4 regions of the Alcanivorax sp. MD8A genome follow, and region 1 is predicted to be linked to each of the others. Evidence: predicted binding sites of a transcription regulator. Region 1 holds the regulator's gene; each other region holds the start of a gene.
What was found. Region 1 encodes PhoB, which activates phosphate uptake and scavenging genes when phosphate is short. Its sites were predicted from a motif close to TGTCATANNNNTGTCANA; they were not measured.

Region 1 (4,835 bases):
GCAAGGCCCAAGCCGGTGCCGCCGGTCTGGGTAACCCGGCTGTTGTCGGGACGATAAAAGCGTTCCGTTAGCCGGGGGATATGCGCGGGGTCGATGCCCAGCCCGTTGTCGGTAACAGACAGGTGGGCGCCTTTTTCGTCCTGCCACCAGCGAATCTGGATCAGCCCGCCCGAGGGGGTGTATTTCACGGCATTGGTGATCAGGTTGCCAAAGGCGCTTTCCAGTTCGGCCGGGTTAGCGACCAGCCGGGCCTCAGTGGGGACATCCAGTTCAATCTGGTGCTTTTTATCGGCGCTTAATGCCAGGGCGTTTTCGCGCATGCGATTCAGCATGCCATGCACCGCGACGGCCTGACGATCGTTATCGGCATCGGTGTTTTCCAGTCTCGACAGCAGCAGCAAATCCGTGACCAGGGCTTCCATGCGATCGGACTGGCTTTCCATTTGCGATAACGCACGGCGCAACCGGTTTTGTTCTTCGGGCACGGTGTCGAGCAGGGTTTCCAGATAGCCTTTAAGAACAGTCAGTGGCGTTTTCAACTCATGACTGACATTGGCAACGAAGTCCTTGCGCATCTGTTCAAGGTGATGGAGCCGAGTGACATCACGTGCCATGAGAAGCTGTTCGCCGACGCCGAACTCCGTCACCCTGAATTGCAGAATACGGTTGTCGTTTACCGGCGACGGAATTTCCAGAGGCTCACGGAAATCAGCAAGGTGAAGGTACTCGGTAAATCTGGGGTGGCGGATCAGATTGGTCAGTGGCTGCCCCAAATCCTGGCTGGCGTTGAAGCCCATGTAACGCTCTGCGGCGGCATTCCAGTATTCCAGGTAGCCATGTTGGTCAATCAGGATCACCACTTCTTCCAGGGCGTTCACAGATTGCTGGGCCCGGTGAATGATGCTTTGCAGGTTTTCCTGGGCGCGCCGTTCTTTCTGGAACAGGTGCTCGAGTCGGGTATAGAACTCGCCCCACAGGCCGATGCTATCGGGCGGTTCGGTGTGGTCATCGCGGACCAGCCAGCTGTAGAGGGCGAAGAGCTGCCGGGTGCTCCAGAAGATGTAACCCACCAGGCCCACCAGCAGTGGCCAGATATGGCCAACGGCGAGGGCGGCCAGAGCGGCGAGAGCGATCAGGCCGGCAATACGATTAACTTCTTTGGCCAGGCTGGCTTTCATGATTGCCCTTGTGGGGTCAGACTGAGTGCTAACGCACCCTAACACATTATTGGTATCAGCTCGCCTTGGCGGCCTTGACCGAGAAGCGATAGCCGGTACCGCGAACGGTCTGGATAAAGCGGTCAAATCCGTAGGGGGCAAGCGCCTTGCGCAAACGACGGATATGCACGTCGATGGTGCGGTCTTCCACGTACACATTGGCACCCCACACCTGATCGAGCAGCTGGGTGCGAGAGTAGGCCCGTTCCTGATGGCTCATGAAGAACTCCAGCAGGCGGTATTCGGTTGGCCCCATATCCACCGGCTCGTCGTTGGCGCTGATGCGGTGGCTGACCGGATCCAGGCACAGTCCTTCCACTTCGATGGCCTTTTCGGCGGCAGCGCTGGAAGAGCGACGCAGCACCGCCTTGATGCGGGAAATCAGCTCGCGAGTGGAAAACGGCTTGGTAATGTAGTCGTCGGCGCCTACATCCAGGCCCTGCACCTTGTTGTCTTCTTCACTCTTGGCGGTAAGCATGATGATCGGCACTTCATTGGTGGTCTCATCACGCTTCAGGCGGCGGGCCAGCTCAATACCGGTCACGGAGGGCAGCATCCAGTCCAGCAGTACCAGATCCGGGCGCTCGTCGACAATGATCTCGTGGCCGCGCTGGGCATTTTCGGCTTCCAGTACATCGAAATCCGCCAGTTCCAGAGCGACAGCGACCATTTCACGAATGGCCGGCTCGTCATCAACAATCAAAATTCGGTTACGGGACATGGCTTCCTTCCTTCGCCTGTCTGTCTTTTGTTGGTGCCCTATTAGATTGCTCTTTTATGACATGCGTATGACAAGTTGAGCCGGATGTGGGGGAAATGCAAGCCGCAAGCTACAAGCGACAACGCGGATTTATGGAGGAGCCACCTATTTGACCAGGGCGCCGCGATTCAGGGCGGGAAAGAACAGGTAACCGGTTTGTATTGCCGGCGTTTGCATCGCCTGACGTTTTCAGCGCGGGCACGGCATGGCAGAACCTGAAACCCTGACCCGCGTTGTAGCTTGCAGCTTGGAGCCTGTCACTCAAAAGTACTGGAAATACAACCCCACAAACACACACGCCCCGCTCCAGTGATTGTTCAGGAAGGCATGGAAGCTGGGCCAGCGTTCGCGATAGCGGATCAGAGTGTGTTGATAGAGGAAGGTGGTGGCCATAGCGATGAGGCCGGCGTACCAGGGCCAGCTGAAGCCCAGGCGGTGGCCGACCATGACCAGAGCCAGCAGTGTCAGGCCCTGGAGGGCACCGATCATTAGCCGGTCTGCATCGCCAAACAGGATGGCGGTGCTCTTGATGCCCAGTTTCAGGTCGTCTTCACGGTCACACATGGCGTACTGGGTATCGTAGGCCACCGTCCATACCACGTTGGCCACATACAGCAGCCAGGCGATTTCCGGGACCTCGCCGGTTTCTGCGGCAAAGGCCATGGGGATGGCCCAGCTGAAGGCGGCCCCCAGAAACAGCTGCGGCATAAAGGTGAAGCGTTTGGTAAACGGGTAAAGCACGGCCAGCCCAAGGCCGCCGAAGGACAGCCAGAAGGTCAGTTCATTGAGGAACAGCACCAGCACGAAGGCCAGCAGTCCCAGCCCGGCGAACAGTGCCAGCGCCTTTTTGCTGCTGATGGCGCCAGTGGCCAGCGGGCGGCCCTGGGTGCGCTCCACGTCGCCGTCGAAATCCCGGTCGGCAAAATCGTTAATCACGCAGCCTGCCGCGCGCATGATGACCACCCCCAGGAAGAAGATCACGATGGTTTTCAGGCTGGGGGTGCCGGCCCCCGCAATCCACACCGCCCACAGCGTCGGCCACAGCAGCAGCAGGGTGCCGATGGGCCGGTCCAGGCGCATCAGCTGAAGGTAGGGCCACAGGGCGGGATAGCGGTTTTCAACAAAGGCAAACATGGGACATCCAGTTGTCAGGGGCGAAAAGAGTTTCAAGCGACAAGCTGCAAGTTTCAAGCTGAGAAGATAAAAGCGTTATTACCACAGAGGTCACGGAGATCACTGAGGGAAAAGCCCGATTGACTCCTCCCGAATTGCCGTAGGAGCGTCGCTCGCGGCGCGATTCCTGGTCTGGATCAAACGCGTTTTCACCACAGAGAGCACTGGGCCCACAGAGAAAAGCCGTCCTTGCGCTCTTGGCCGTCTGCTTGCGAATAACCTAAAAGGTCTTCACAGCTTTGAGGTAGACTTGCGTGGCTTGGTCGAACGTCAGACGCCTGACACAACCTGTTTTCCGGCTAATCCGCGATGGACCTTTAAAAGCCCTGGTCTGCCGGTCAGATCGGGCCGTCTTCCGCGCCTTGCAGCTTGAAGCTTGTCGCTTGCAGCTCTGTTCCCACCTTCTCCCACAACGCCGGCAGGAAATACTCCGCTACCAGTAGCGGTGCACCACGCTTGATGAAGCGGGATTGGCGGCCCCAACAGGCGGGCAGGTCCTGACCGGGGGAGGCCAGCCTTGCCCATACCTGGTCGCGCTGACAGAGGGGCCGTTTGTACAGTTCAAGCCCCAGTGAGCGGCTGCCCATATGCCCCAGTGAGCGGTTGGCGCCGGTCAGGCTGGTGACCGGCAGCACGCTGCGGGCGGCGACCACCGGGGTGTCATCCAGCATCAGGGTGACTTCGCGAATCAGTGCTACCTGCCGGGCAGGGAGAGCCAGCAGTTGCCGTTCATCGGCCCGCGGAACCGCATGGGCATGGAAGCCGGGGACGACACGGAAGGCGCCGTAGCGGGATAGCCGGCGAGTGAGCGAGTCGGGATCCGCCATCCAGTCGCGGATTATCGGGGGCAGCACCAGCTGTTCCAGCGGGCGCCAAAGGCTGTCAGGATGCAGGGCGGCAGGCAGCATGGCATCTTCCGGGCTTCAGGCCGGCGGACTATGGCCCATGGTTGTGCAGAGAGCAAGCGGGACCGCTCACCAGCAATGGTGGGCGAAAACCGGCCGGGCCGACCGAATATGACAGCGCCCAGTGTCATTGATTTTTGGGCGCTGCCCCGATAGGTTAACGACCCCCGAGATACACCCTGTATGTAGCAGAGTAAGCGAGTGCTTACTTCAATCCGATGAGGTTCACCATGAAGAAGTGGGAATGTGTAGTGTGCGGTTTCATTTATGACGAAGCCGAAGGTCTGCCGGACGAAGGTATTGCCCCGGGTACCGCCTGGGACGACGTGCCGGAAGACTGGGTTTGCCCGGACTGTGGTGTGGGCAAGGAAGACTTCGAGATGGTGGAAATCTGATTCCACTGAGGTCTGGCCCCGGCAGGGGCCGCCCGATCTCTTCTGGCATCAGTGCATTCTGAGCGCCCGCGCACCCCGCCCGTCCATTGAACAGTGAAAGGATCATTCATGCAGCCCATCGTCATCATCGGCACCGGCCTCGCCGGCTTTAATACCGTCAAGGAATTCCGCAAGCTGGATAAGGAAACGCCCATCGTCATGCTCACTGCAGACGACGGCCGTAACTATTCTAAGCCCATGCTGTCCGCCGGTTTTACCAAGGAAAAGACCGCCGATGACCTGTGCATGGCGACACCGGAAAAGGTGGCCGAGCAGTTCAATGTGGATGTGCGCACCGGTGTCCATGTGGCCGGAATCGATCCGCAGAAGAAGCGTGTGCTGTTGC
Region 2 (4,835 bases), on a different contig from region 1:
GTCACATCCTCATCGCCCTTGAAGCGTTCTTCGAACTTGGGCCCGCCCCCCACGGCACTGGCCTTCACACGGTACAGGGTGGCAGCCCCACGGGCAGACGGGGACTGCACCTCGATCTGGCGAATGGCATAGAGGGAGCCGTTGACTTCGATAACGTCGGATTTCTTGAGTTCGCTGGCGCGGGTCATGGGAGAGGCGTTCCTGAAATTTCGATGCGCCAATACTACAACAAACACTCCGCGCAAGCTTCACACCCGCACACCGGTGACCGCTCTGCCTATTTTGCAAGCATGCTCACACAAGGGTCACCGGAACTGTGGGAGCGGTGGTTCCACCGCGAATGAAGGTCCATCGCGGTCAGACGGCCGCGCCCTCCTTAGCAATGGCAAGAATCCAATGTGGGAGCTTGCCTGCAAGCGAAGCCTCTTGTCAGTGGGACAATTGCTCCGCGATACGAACACGCGCCTGCTCACACAGTGCCTTGCGCTCTCCGTGCTCCGTCAACGGCGCGCAGAAATGCAGCCGCACGCGAATCTCCCGTCGCAACAGCATGGCCCACAGATGATGATGAAATTCATCGTCACCAATGAACGCCATGGCCCGATCCGGGGCGCCCATGCTATCCAGGTAACGAATCGCCAGCGGCTGCACCGGCACATTTGCCTGTAGCGGAGCGTCAAACAACTGGGGAAAGAAACGGCGCAGCCCGGTGCCGTCGGTGGTGGTGCCTTCCGGGAACACCAACACGGTATGCCCCAACTGCAGCCGGCCGGCGATTTCACCCGCCTTGCGACCCGACTCGCCACTGCCGCGCTGGATAAACAAAGTGCCAACGGCCCGGGCAAGATGACCGATCAGCGGCCAGTCGCCCACTTCTGCCTTGGACAAAAAGTACAGATGCCGCTGACTGGCAATCACCGGGATATCCAGCCACGAGACATGGTTGCTGACCAGGAAAACCGGGCGCCCCAACGGCTCACCCGTCACCGTGAGGCGCACCCCGAGAATACGCAAAAAACGCTGACACCAACGCTGTTTGGCGGCCAATACCGCGGGCCGTTGAGGCCACCAGAATGCGCCCAGCACAAACGCCAGCACAAATCCCCACAGCAGATGAACGACGATGCGCAACACCCGCCACACACGGCGAAGTTGGGGCCAACTGCGGCCTTGCTCAGGCGCATTAACGCTGACGCTCTCGCTCATTTCATTCATTCGGGGCATCCGTTAGCCACGTTATACGGCCTGGGCAGGCTGCATGAAATGCTGAACGTAACGGGCGGGCAGATCGTTCACATCCATCAGCACGAAGAAATCCAGACAATTGAAATCCGGGTCCCAGCAGGGCTCACCACAAATCTGCGCGCCCATGCGCACATAGGCTTTGAGTAGCGGCGGCATTTTGGCATTGGCTTCCGTGCTGTCACCGGGCAATTTGTGCAACCGCAAATGGGGAATCACACGGTGCCGGCTGGCGCTCAGGTGCTTCTCGTTAATCCGCTGCTGTACCCCGGCCACGTTGTACCCTTCGCTCAGCGCGATACTGGCACAGCCCAGCAGGTAACGGACATCATTCTCGATCATGTACTGGGCCAGCCGGGCCCACAGCACGGTGATCACGGCACCGCTGCGATGCTCAGGGTGAATGCAGGTGCGGCCAATCTCGGCCAGGCGCCCATCCAGATGCCGCAGCATGGACAGATCGAACTCGCCGCTGGAGTAAAAACCGCCCGTCCGGTTCAGGCGGTCCCCCGGCAGCACCCGGGTGTAGCCAACGATCTCGCCATTGCGGGTATCTTTTACCACCAGATGCAGGCAGTGCTTGTCATAGCGGTCCCGGTCCAGACCAAACGGCGCACTGAAACTGGCCCCATACTCCTGAGAAAAAATACGGTAGCGCATGCGCTGCACTCTCAGAATCTCACGGCGCGAGCGCGTAAAGTAGGCCACAAAGCGAGTCTGATTTTCCGCCTCATTCAACTCACGGGGAAAACGCAGAATATCCGCCGTGGCGGCAAACGGTTTGACCAGGGCTCCCTTGAGTTGGGGGCTCAGTGCTTTGATCTTTCCTGCGGCTTGCGCAAGCATGGCGTACTCCACTGGCAGTTTCGGCCAGTGTTGCCAACCCCGGTGGCAACGCAGTGACATTAGCGTGACATTTCGGAGACAACGCAAAAGGCAGGGATGATGAGGGATTAAAGGATGAAAAAAGCGGTGATTGCGGCGCGGTTCCCCTTTCCCCTGGAAGTGAAAAAAGGGGAAACCGTGCAGTGGTGTGCCTGCGGGTTGAGCCAGAACCAGCCCTGGTGTGATGGCAGCCACCGAGGCACCGACTTTGTCCCGGTGACCTTCACTGCCCGCCGCGACCAGATCGTATTCTTCTGCGGTTGCAAGCACAGCAAGCGCGGAGAAATCTGTGATGGCAGCCATGCCCGGCTGGAGCGGTCCTGATGCGCCTCGGGTGGTTTCTCCTGCTGGTACTGAGCGCCTCTCTGGCGGCAGACCCGGTACCCCTGCCCCTTGCGGTACCGGCGGATGTCTACCGGGATTATGAATGCTGGCTGGGTAAGCGCACGCTTGCCAACATCACGGATTACCACGGTCCCTGTCTACGTCGCGATGTGGTAGATGTGGCGCTGTTTCAACAGGCCCTGATCGCCGCCGGTTATGCCCACGACCCGCAATGGGAAATCATCAACAGTTACCAGCGGACCCTGCTTGAGCTCTCTCGTGGCAAGCTCCCCGCGGCAGCCACCAGCCTCTGGCTGAAGGATATCGAAGCGACACCGGGACTCGCGGCCAGCGACGCCGTGCTCCCCGTCGGCAGCAATCTGGCACAGCTGTATGGTCGCGAGACAGTGGCCGGCAACACACCACTCACCCAGCTCCAGCAGCTGGCACAGTATCGGATCGTCAGTTCCAGCCAATGGGACACCGACTGGCAGCTGCTGCAGACATTACCCCATGCCGAATTGCTGGATGCGAATCACTGGATGACCATGGTCCGTTGGGTCAACCACGGTCGAGCAGATCTGTTGTTAGCGCCACCACTACAGCACGGCCGCCAGCATTTGACGGTAGATGCCGTGATGCTCGCCCCCCTGCCAGGCGGCATGCTGTGTCTGCCCGGGAGCCGCCACTTTGCTATCTCGCGACAGTGGCCCGAAGCAGTGCTATTGCAACAAGCACTGGATCGCGGGCTGTCGATTCTCAAAAGGGAAGGCCGCGTGCAGCAGGCCTACCAGCAGGCCGGCCTGATGCTTGAAGCCTCCCCCCTGAACGCCTGTGAGTAGCAGACACAGGGCAGGATCCCAACCCGCTACCCGGTGTTACGCAACCCGGCAGCAATACCGGCGATGGTCACCATCAAGGCACTTTCGAGGGTTTCATCGCCGTCCTGCTCACGCAAACGGGCCATGAGTTCGGCCTGTAGCAAATGCAGCGGGTCGGTGTAGGGATCACGAACCCGGATAGACCAACGCATCACCGGATTATTATCCAGCAGATCTTCTCGCCCGGTCAGGGCGCTCAGCGCCCCGACCGCGCCGGTCAGTCTTTCCCGCAGGGATTGCCCCAGCGCCTCCAGCCCGGCATCTCCACCAGCCAGACGCTGCTCATACCAGGCCGCCACGTTCAGGTCGGCCTTGGCGAGCACCATCTCCAGCATATCCACCACGCCCTGGAAAAACGGCCAGTGCTCTGCCATCTCCCGCACCAGGGCACTTTGCCCGGGATCCACATGGGCTGCTTCCAGTGCCGCACCGGTGCCCAGCCAGGCAGGCAGCATCAGCCGAATCTGGGTCCAGGCAAAGACCCAGGGAATGGCACGCAAGGAGCCAATCCCCGCATCTTTCTTGCGGCGCGCCGGACGGCTGCCCAACGCCAGCCGTGACAGCTCGGTTTCGGGGGTGACGGTACGCAGGTATCGCACCAGCTCCGGTTCCTCTTTGACCACTGAGCGATACCCCGTCACCGACACGTCGGTAAGAATCTGCATCTGTTCACGCCATTGCGGTTTGGGCGCGCGGGGCGGCAACAATGTTGCCTCCAGGGTGGCCGCCACATACTGGGACAGATTGAACACCGCCACCGCCGGGCGACCGTACTTGAAGCGAATCACTTCCCCCTGCTCCGTCACCCGGATACGGCCAGCCACCGATCCCGGCGGCTGGGACAACAACGCCATGCGAGTGGGGGAACCACCGCGAGAGATAGAGCCCCCGCGGCCATGGAACAGGGTGAGCGGAATCTGGTGCTCGGCGAACAAGGCAGTCAGGGCTTCCTGGGCCCGGTACTGTGCCCAGGCCGCGCCGAGAAAGCCGGCATCCTTGGCCGAATCGGAATACCCGATCATGACCTCCTGCCCACTGGCCACACGCTCCCGGTAGAACGGCATGGCCAGCAGCGCGCGCATGGAAGCCTCCGCGCCTTCCAGATCATCCAGCGTCTCGAACAGCGGCACCACTCGCATGGGCTCACGCACGCCTGCGATCTTCTGCAACAGCATGACCGCCAGCACATCCGAAGGCGTGGTGGCCATGGAAATCACATAGGCACCGAGCCCTTCACTGCCCTGCTCGGCAATCACCTGGCAGGTATCGAGGACTTCCCGCACTTCCGGGGTACACTCATCCGCATTGCGGAACGCGGCATCCACCAACGGCCGGCGCGCCTGCAACTCCTCGACCAGAAAGGCCTGCCGACGAGACTCGTCCCATTCGCCGTAACGGCCCAACTCCAGATAACGGGTAATCGCATCCAACGCATCCCGGTGGCGGGTCGATTCCTGGCGGATATCCAGCCGCAGCAGGGTAATGCCGAAACAGTTCAGGCGC
Region 3 (4,835 bases), on a different contig from region 1:
CGTGACTTCAGTGGCAGCTACGATGACTACCTGCGTAGCATAGACGTCTGAAAACAGAGCAGGAGCCCCCATGACCGATATCGACCAGACCACCAGAACCGAACTGGAAGCCGCCGCTTTTCGGCGTTTGCTGCAGCATCTGGATGAACACAAGGACGTACAGAATATCGACCTGATGATCCTGGCGGACTTTTGCCGAAACTGTTTGTCCAAGTGGCTCTCTGCGGCCGCCAGCGAACGGCAAGTAGAACTGGATTATGAGCAGGCCAGGGAATGGGTCTACGGCATGCCCTACAACGAATGGAAGGACAAGTTTCAAGCACCCGCCACACCGGAACAACTGGCGGCGTTTGAAGCCAAACAAAAAGCCAAATCGTGATAAAAATCTGGTCGGTGGTCTGACGTCGGACGACTGCTAGAGGCTGAAAACCGGCCAAAAGCATCGCCGTGGAACCACAGCTCCCACGGCAGACCAGAGCCGGTCACTACGGGATTCCCGGGAAAACCCGATCTAAACCTCCCCTCCCTTTCCGTAGGAGCGTTGCTCGCGGCGCGATAGCCGTTGTTAAATACAGATCCACCAAAGAGGGCACAGTGCTCAGGAAGGAAAACGGGGTTTTCTCCGTGAACTCTGCGCCCTCTGTGGTGAAAACGCTTTTGATCCTGGTCTTAAATCGCGCCGCGAGCGACGCTCCTACGGAATGGGCATTGCTATGAGGCATTCCCGTTGATCCGTATGAACCAAACCATGCCCACCGAATCGCAGTGGACTTAGCGCCTTACTCTTCTGACACCAGCACCTCATACACCGCGGTGGTACCGCTGACCTCATTACCCACTACCAGTAGCGGCTTGCCTTGCGGCGCATCGCTGGCGGGAATGAAGACCAGCCCTTCCGGACCCAGATCACCAAAACCGGCCAGGTTACCATTGTCCGGGTCTTCCCCGTCCCACAGTTCACGGCTGTTCAGGTAGTCCTGGAAAATCGGTGCGGTCGGATCCGTGATGTCATACACCATCACGCCCCCCATGCGTTCCAGCCCCAGGAACAGGAAGGTTTTTTCCCCCATCACACCAATGGTCAGGCCTTCCGGCTCCGGCCCCTTGGCATCACTGCGGCTATCCATGGCGCCACTTTCGTCATGACCACTGTTGAACCAGGTCTTGCAGTCGATGGACCGGTCACTCCCCAGCTTGCAATCGTCGCCTGCGAGGAACTGCTCAATGGCATCACCACTATCGAACACCTGCACACCGTCTTCATCCCAGATGGAGAAAGAACGGCCGCCGTAGCTGTACAGCGTGTCGTACATGATGCGGTCACCCGCATCATCCTGAACCCCTGCAGCGTTGTACATCACCGGGTCGCCTGCCGCATCGGTTTTGTAGCCGGCCGTCCAGGTAATGTTCAATCGGCCGAGTACATCATCATCACGGCAACCTTCCGGGTCACCCGCGACAGCACCACAGTAACCGAACACCGTCGGATCCAGCAGTGCACCTGCTGCCAGTTCACGCAGCTGGGGAGGCATGTCATCACCACAGCGACGGTCGAAGCCATCGGTGTGAACAAGGTGTTTTACACGAAACTCTTCCACAAAGCCCTGGCTGGCATCCGGCTCACACAGCACCGGCGGATCTTCCGAATCATCGGCCTCTTCACCCCAATAGGCATCGTTATCCTCACCCCAGGCACGGGCATCCCCTTCGTTGGCGGTCACCAGGTAGGTGCTGCCATTGGCGCTGTAAGCATGGATCGCATCGGGCTGGTAAAGCCCCACAACTCCGCCCCAGGTCTTGATATCAATCACTTCATCATCATCGCTGGCATCAATACCCTTGCCGGCCTGGCTGCGGTCAATCTCGCCAAGGGGGAGAATGTCGGTGACGGTGGCCGTGGCGATGTCGAGCTTGGCCAGCGCATTGTTTTCCTGCAGCGTGACCCATGCGGTTGCCCCATCGGCAGAAACTGCAATGTACTCCGGCTCCAAGTCCTGGGCAGCAGACGCACCCGGTCCATAAATACGCACCCCGGCTTCACGCAGGTCAGCGGCATTAAAACCAGAAAAGTCGGCATGGGTGACGACCGGAGAACCGGTGTCTGTCACGTTGATAATGCTGATGGAACCTTCCGGGTCCACGCTGTAGTCGTCACTGGGCTCGCCTTCGTTAGCGGTCAGCACCGTCATGCCATCCGGCGTAAAGGTGATCATATCTGGCTGCGGGCCGACTTCGGTGCTGCCCAACAGGGTCAGGTCGTCCGCTTGATACAGCGCGACAAAACCGTTATCGGTTTTAGGGTCCGCTTCAATGGCGACGGCGACCAGGCCATTTTTTACCGCCACACTATTCACTTTGGCACCTGCCGCGATGGCAGACACATTGATACTGCTCAATTTCACCGGCGCAGAAGGATCACTCAGATCCAGCACATCCAGCTCCCCGGCTTCAGCATTAACCACAAACAACCGCTGGCTGGCCGCATCATAGGCCGGAATTTCAGCTGCAGAGGCATCAAAGCTGCCGGCCTGATAACGGCCGGAAAACGCCAGCTTGATGGAAGCCGGGGTCACCTCTGCCACCGGGTCACCGGTTTCGTTCGTGCTGTTATTGTCATTACTGTCATCGCCGCCACAGGCAGCCAGCATCGCTGCCAGCGTGGCAGCCCCCAAAAAATGCCAGGATTTCATCGGTATCCCCTTCGGTTGTATTGGTACGCAATGGTGAACACTGCGTTTTACCGATCAGGGGTTAAGGTTGAACGACATTCGTGTGACAGTTTTTTGGCTCACTTCGGTACGCCATGGCTGGCAACACACAAGGGGCATCGCGGAGGAGAAGAAAACCCGATTGCCGCAACCCGCGATCCACCATAAAAAAACGCGGGCCAAAGGCCCGCGTTCACCGGAAAAACCAGGGGAGCACTCCACTCCCTACCCAATTCTCATCAGGCGGTTTGGTAATCTTCTTCTTTGAATTCCGACATCTGGGCGGCGTACTGGGTCGCAAACCCCGGATACATGGTGGCATTGAACCCGTCTTCAGTGAGGTACCAGCTCTTGCAGCCGGAGTTCCAGTTGGTTTTCGCCAGCCGCTTCTGGATACTCTTGTTGTAACGGGCCTGCACCTCCTCTTTCACATCCAGCACCTTCAAATCTTCGCCCACAATCTTGCGAATTCCCTTGAGTGCGTACTCCAGCTGAGACTCCATGTACACCAGCGCAGAGTTGTGCCCAGGGCCAGAGTTAGGTCCGAAGGTCAGGAACAGGTTGGGGAAGCCGGACACATTGATACTTTTATAGGCCTGCGCACCGCCCTTCCATTCATCCCCCATGACTCGGCCGTTCAGCCCCTTCACCGTAAACGGAGTACTGGCATTGCAAACCTTGTAGCCGGTGGCAAACACGACGCAATCCACCTGGTGCTCAATACCCTCCACGGTACGAATACCGTTATCGCTGATGCGAGCGATGGGCCAGGTAATCAGCTTGGCGTTCTCTTTCTGCAGTGCTGGGTAATAGTCATTGGACATGAGCACCCGTTTACAGCCGATGGTGAAATCCGGCGTCAGCTGACGACGCAGCCAGCGGTCTTTCACCTGGGTGCGCAGATGCAACTTGGACAATCGCTCGGTCAGACGCGTCAGCGGCGAGTTCCAGATAAACGCCAGCGCCATGCTTTCATGACCCCAGTAGAGAAGATTGCGCATGGCCTGCTGACTGGCAGGGAGCTTACGGAACAACTGCTTGTTCCACTCCGGCGTGACAAAGTTTGGCCGTGGCAACACCCAGCCGGGAGTGCGCTGGAACACCTTCACATGCTTGGCCACCTTGACCAGCTCGGGAATGATCTGCACGGCACTGGCACCGGTGCCAATCACCGCCACATTTTTGCCGCTGAAATCATAATCATGATCCCAATCAGCACTGTGGATTTTCTTGCCCTTGAAGTCGTCGATACCGGTAATGTCCGGGAAGCCGAAAGTGGACAACGGACCCTGCGCCATCAAGGCGGCACGACCGGCAAACATTTCCTTCTTGTCAGTGGTCGCTGTCCAGAGACCCGCCTTCTCATCGAAGCTCAGGTCGGCCACGTTCTGCTGGAAACGGATGTGTTTTTCCAGACCGAACTCGGCCACCATATGCTGGATGTAACCAAGAATTTCCTGGCTGCCTGAGAAACTGCGTGACCAGTTGGGGTTGGGCGCAAAGGAATAGGAATACAGGTTGGACGGAATATCACAGGCCGCACCGGGATATTGATTATCCCTCCAGGTACCGCCGACAGCCGTATCCCGCTCAAGAATCAGAAAATCCTCGATGCCGGCCTGCTTGAGCCGGATCGCCATACCAATGCCCGCAAACCCGGCGCCAACGATCAATACCGATACCGGTTTGATTACTGGCTTGCGCTTGACTGCACTCTTTCGCGCAGCCTTTTTGGGCGTTGCCGCTGTCTTTTTGCGCGCGGCGACATTGCCGGTCGCAGCGCGCTTGCTGGCCGTTTTTTTCGCAGCCGATTTCTTGCGCGCAGGGGCCTTGGTAGCAGCCGCCTTGCCTTCAGCGATTACCTTGCTATTTGGAGTGTCAGACATAGGATTGGGCTCTTGCTGTGACTCAATACAGGTTAGGGGACTGGCTGGGCCAGCCCCATGACCGGTTGTTCCATGAATTGATCGCGAAGATCAGCGAGTGGCGGTGGGCTCGTAGGTCAACTCCTTCACCCAGGACGGCACTGCCGGCAGTGCCCGACGCGGCACGTACTGGGTCAACTTCACCAACCCGTCCACCGGCACGTGATAGAGACGATTGGAGCGGTTGGTCACCCAGCGCCCA
Region 4 (4,835 bases), on a different contig from region 1:
CTGCATAACCCAAAGCCCACGCGCCAGCGCCGGCCATTCATTGATCCCGCAAGCGGGCGTGGTAATCACCAGTCGCTGGCGGGCCATGGCTTCAAGGGCTACGGTGCCAAATGCCTCCACCGAAGACGGCAACACCAGCACCTCACACTGGTCCACCAGCGCTACCACTTGCTCACGACTGCACCAGCCATGGCAGTGAAGATTACTCAGACGGTCACAGGCCTGATCCACTTTGGCACGCAAGGGACCATCCCCTGCCACATGAAATTCCAGATCCGGACGCGCCGCAGCCAGCTCCAGGAAGGATTCGATATTTTTTTCTGCCGCAAGGCGCCCCACATAGCACACTTTGTTTACGTCATCAGCCAGAGGTTGCAGCGGTGTCTGCACAAACTCTCTGGCCAGCGGCGTACCAACAAGCTGCGGGTTGCGCGCCCCGGCTTCTCTGGCTTGGGCAATCATGGATTCGCAGATCGTCGCCGCCGTTTCACTTCCCTGAAACAGCGTTCGGTTGATCCAGTTCAGAAAGCCCCCGGCCAGCTTGGCCAGTCGCTTGCCCCAATAGAGTTCTACCAGTCGGTTGTAATCCGTCTGGAAGGTAACGCAAACAGGGATTCCCCATTTTCGGGCAATCCAGTAGCCGATCATGGAGAAAATGCCGGGGCCGGGAATAACGATGACGTGGGGCTTCATCTCCCACACCAGAGCACTGAGCTCACGTATCCGGGGAAAGAAAAGACGCTGGGTCGGGTCACCGGGAATCGGCATGGATGCGCCTTGACAGGGGTGGGGATCCTGCAAACAGGGTTGCACCAGTTCCACCCGCTCTACACGGTCTTCAAGATGCGATACCAGATCCTGGAAATAGGCACCAACGCCATTCCGGCCTTTGATCGCATCCACCACAAACAGTACACGAAGCGTTTTGGTATCCATGGCCGCGAGTATTACCAGCGGCCATTTCCGAATTGTGACAAGCAACAAAAAGCCAACGGGAATTTGCGACAAGATGTGACAGCCGATGAGTCAACGGCAGATCACGCAAAGACATTCAGGCCTCGGGCCGTGAATAACCGAAGCGGTCGTAGACCCAACCAAATACCGCGTTCAGCTCCTCTGCGCTGACACCCAGCGATTGCGGATCGTAATGGTGGCCGCTGCGATAGCCTTTTGCCTTGCGGTCTTGTTCCGCAAGACGTTCGCGGAACGCCGGATCGAGAGTCCAACCGAAACGAATGTACAGTTGCGCAACAACCTCTGCAGGACGATCTGCCAACACTTCCATGACCGATAACCCCTGTCGCGATTCAGGAAGGGTGTCGAGCACCTCCAGCAGATGCCGATAGTAATAATCCAGCATCGCCATGAACCCGTCTCGCCAGTAAGTGGTGGTGTCACGCCCCTCGAAAAGCCGTGCTCCAATCAGAATCGAGTTGATCTGTGAGGGCACGGAGGCATCCGGATTACGCAGGCAGCCAATGAAGCGCGCATCAGGAAAGGCGTCCGCCAGGGTCTGCATCCACGGAGTAAACGAAGGGTTTTTCGACAGCAACTGCTTGTCCTGGCCATGGAAATACAAATGCCGCTGCACAAAACGGCGATAGGCCGCCATTAGCCGGCGTTTTTCTGCGGGAGAGCCATCGCGGTCCAGAAACGTCAGGCGCCACAAGGAAGGAGATGGCACCACCAGCACCATCAGAAAACAGCCCCACACCGGAATCAATCCAAGGTAGTCTTCTTCCGGGTCCAGCAGACCGGTCTTGTGCACACCATCCAGGCCACCCAACACACGTCGCTCTAGCCACAGAAGCAGGCGCCCGGCCGGTTTGCCGATTCTCGCATCCAGTGAGGCTAGAGCAGTCCAGAAATAACGTTGCGTAATGGATGGAGCAAACAGCAATTCCCATAATGCCGTCGTCGTAAAACGCGGGTCCAGCGCCAACAACCGGTGCAGAAAGGTCGTGCCACTGCGTGGCACCCCCACGACAAACAAAGGCTCGCGCACCGTAACTCGGCGAAAGTCCGGAAACAGTACATAGTCGAGCAGCAGTCCCGCCCCATTGATCAACTGCACCAGCAGAAATACCGGCCAGAACAACACGATCACCAACAGCCGTTGCAACGATGCTCCGCGCCGGCCAATCCCGTAATCAGGAAAGGCACTGGCCGGAATACCTCGCAGGTATTGTTTGATGACGGACAGGGCGTTATTCAATCGACTGGCTCCTCGGTAACCTACTGCGCAAGGCTAGCCTTGCGATAAGTCATAAAAATGACACCTTACCCTCTTGTGTCCAGGTCACAGCGCTGTCATCTTTCTCGCAAACAATGCCCGTATGAATATTGCCATGACTCCTCCAGCAACCCCTGTCCACCTGCACCCCGCCCTCGTCGGGCATCGTGGCGCCCGTGGCGAAGCCCCGGAAAACACCCTGGCCAGCTTTCAGGTGGCCGTCGAGGCCGGTGTCACGGAGATGGAACTGGACGTACGGCTGTCCTCTGACGGTCAACTGATTGTGCTACATGACAGCGATGTCACACGAACCACAGGCGTTCGCGGCAACGTGCGGCAATATACGCGAGCGCAGCTGGGCGTCATGGATGCTCGACGTAACACTCCCGGCTGGCATAGCCCCACCGGCATTCCCTCATTGCAGGAAGTGGTCGACCTGTGCGGGCCGCAGATGCGGTTTCAGTTTGAAGTGAAAGGGGCCGACCGCCACGTGCTGCATCAACTGGCCCACCACCTCAGCCACATGATCCATGACCAGCAACTGCAATCGCGGGTGGTGATCACCTCCAGTCATACCGGCTTTCTGCGCATGATCGGCACCATGGCACCGGATATCGAGCGTGGCTACGTCTGCCAGTACCGCTATCTGCAACCGACCCGCCGTGCCCAGGGCCTGGGCTGTAGCTGGGTGATTCCGCACTTTTCCCTGGTCACCCCGGCGTTGATGCGCCGGGCACGCCGGCGAGGTTTGAAAGTGTCGGTGTGGACCGTCAATGATCTGACTGAAGCCGAGCGGTTGGCCAAACTCAAGGTAGACAGCATCATCACCGACTACCCCACCAGTTTCGTCAGCCACTTCCGCAGTCGGCAGCGTTACGCCTCGTCTTCCGTTTCCGACTGAGGCTCCGGTCGGTAAAGCGGTTCGTCACTGAAGAACGACAGGATTTCCTCTTTGCGGGCCAAGGCATCCTTGCGGCCCATTTCAATCAAGGCGTTGGTGAAACCGGGCTCGAACAGCAGGTAGCTCATAGCGCTGGCCCCCGGCGAACGGGTCGCACCCGACCCACGCAAGAAGAAACGCAGGCCCTTGGGCAGCTCCCCGATATGCTCCGCAGCGATTTCATCGATCGGCCGCGAGGGGTAGATCTTCAGTACATCCACTTCCTTGAGGGCAATACCGTGCTTGCGGCGCGCTCTTTCTCCCAACGCCCTGACCGTATTGTTGATGCGCTCCAGCCGCTCCACATCCCCTTCCAGGGTATCGACAAACACGCTGTTAAGAACGTGTCCCAGCACCTGGGCCATGGACGGATAGCCGCTCAGGACGCGCTGGTGCCCTGCACTGACATTGCCAGAGACACCAATCACCAGTAGCCGGGAAGCGCCCAGATGCAAGGCAGGGCTTAGCGGTGCCAACTGGCGCAAGGCTCCATCACCGTAATAACCGCCATCAACCTTGCCAGCAGGAAACAGAATCGGGATCGCCGCCGATGCCAACAGATGCTCGACACCAATGGTGGAACGCTTGCCCTTGCGACGCGCACGCACCCATTCAGCCAGATCATCTTTGCCCTGAAAAAAACTGACGGACTCTCCTGTGGCATAACTGGAAGCGGTTATCGCCAGTGCACGCAGATGCCCCTGATCCAGGTTGCCCTGAATGCGTTGAAAATTGACCACCAAGCTTAACAACCGTTGCAGCGGCAGGTTGTCCAGCAAGGCACTGCGCTCGGGAGTCCGCCCGGTGGTGAACCCGGAAAAAAACCAGCGCAAAATCCCCCGCAGACAAGCATACAAATCGGTGCGGTAAACCTGTTCGGCAGTAATGTTGGACCATACCCGCTCCAGCCCCCGCACGGCAGAACGGTAGTTGCCCGCATTGGCAGCCAGTGCAGACGCATTGATCGCGCCCGCAGAGGTGCCGCAGATGATCGGAAAAGGATTGGGGACGCCGCGATCCAGCATGTCTGCCATGGCCGACAATACGCCTACCTGATACGCCCCTCGGGCTCCCCCACCGGATAACACCAGTCCACGGACCGGATCCTTCTGCTGCATCAACGCCTCCTTGGTTGCCTCCAGTATGCCCACAGCCATCGCCACCTGCCAGACTCTACAAACGCCGGATGACGGGCTTTTACATGACGTTGCAACCGCTGTGCCGATTACCCTTTTCGCGCATCAAGAATCCGCTGGTTGCGGGTGCCACAGGTGCCTTATGCTAGGGAACCTCTGAATAACTCCTTGCGTGCTCAGTCTTTCAGGCTGGTTCGCCCCCTCTATGGGTCAAGAGGGGCGCATCTGCTGCGCTTTGCCGCCAGGAAAGGGAACCACCCTGCCCGTTGCGACAAAACACAACAGCTACACCCTTCAGGCCACGCTGAGCACGCAAGGAGTTATTCAGAGGTTCCCCAAGCCCCAGGCGAATACAACCGTTCTTCCGAGGACCATGAACACCTTCTCTCTACGCCCTGCCCTACCCAGCGATCTGGACGCCCTTACCCGTCTGGAGCAACGCTGTTTTTCCTCCGATCGGCTCTCCCGCCGCAGTTTCCGAAAATGGTTAAAGCGCCAGCATGCCGGACTGATGGTAGTAGAGCGG

Region 2: A15D_RS12085 (CDGSH iron-sulfur domain-containing protein) is a predicted target of PhoB. The motif match lies at 2,141-2,158, and genes of this name have one in related genera.
Region 3: A15D_RS10090 (choice-of-anchor I family protein) is a predicted target of PhoB. The motif match lies at 2,761-2,778, and genes of this name have one in related genera.
Region 4: A15D_RS09375 (glycerophosphodiester phosphodiesterase) is a predicted target of PhoB. The motif match lies at 2,263-2,280, and genes of this name have one in related genera.

What each region holds. Positions count from the first base shown of each region.
Region 1 is NZ_AQOQ01000003.1:19,600-24,434, reverse strand. Features, by position in the region: gene phoR (phosphate regulon sensor histidine kinase PhoR) at 1-1,178, opposite strand, end outside; gene phoB (phosphate regulon transcriptional regulator PhoB) at 1,234-1,938, opposite strand; gene ubiA (4-hydroxybenzoate octaprenyltransferase) at 2,239-3,111, opposite strand; gene A15D_RS02145 (chorismate lyase) at 3,489-4,058, opposite strand; gene rd (rubredoxin) at 4,286-4,450, shown strand; gene A15D_RS02135 (NAD(P)/FAD-dependent oxidoreductase) at 4,559-4,835, shown strand, end outside.
Region 2 is NZ_AQOQ01000022.1:44,652-49,486, reverse strand. Features, by position in the region: gene yeiP (elongation factor P-like protein YeiP) at 1-188, opposite strand, end outside; gene A15D_RS12095 (1-acyl-sn-glycerol-3-phosphate acyltransferase) at 430-1,215, opposite strand; gene A15D_RS12090 (GNAT family N-acetyltransferase) at 1,237-2,088, opposite strand; gene A15D_RS12085 (CDGSH iron-sulfur domain-containing protein) at 2,203-2,451, shown strand; gene A15D_RS12080 (hypothetical protein) at 2,451-3,293, shown strand; gene ppc (phosphoenolpyruvate carboxylase) at 3,320-4,835, opposite strand, start outside.
Region 3 is NZ_AQOQ01000016.1:30,599-35,433, reverse strand. Features, by position in the region: gene A15D_RS10100 (ABC-F family ATPase) at 1-51, shown strand, start outside; gene A15D_RS10095 (DUF1244 domain-containing protein) at 71-379, shown strand; gene A15D_RS10090 (choice-of-anchor I family protein) at 780-2,690, opposite strand; gene A15D_RS10085 (NAD(P)/FAD-dependent oxidoreductase) at 2,948-4,594, opposite strand; gene A15D_RS10080 (reductase) at 4,685-4,835, opposite strand, start outside.
Region 4 is NZ_AQOQ01000014.1:59,027-63,861, forward strand. Features, by position in the region: gene A15D_RS09365 (glycosyltransferase) at 1-936, opposite strand, end outside; gene A15D_RS09370 (sulfotransferase) at 1,052-2,215, opposite strand; gene A15D_RS09375 (glycerophosphodiester phosphodiesterase) at 2,349-3,134, shown strand; gene A15D_RS09380 (patatin-like phospholipase family protein) at 3,107-4,291, opposite strand; gene A15D_RS09385 (GNAT family N-acetyltransferase/peptidase C39 family protein) at 4,683-4,835, shown strand, end outside.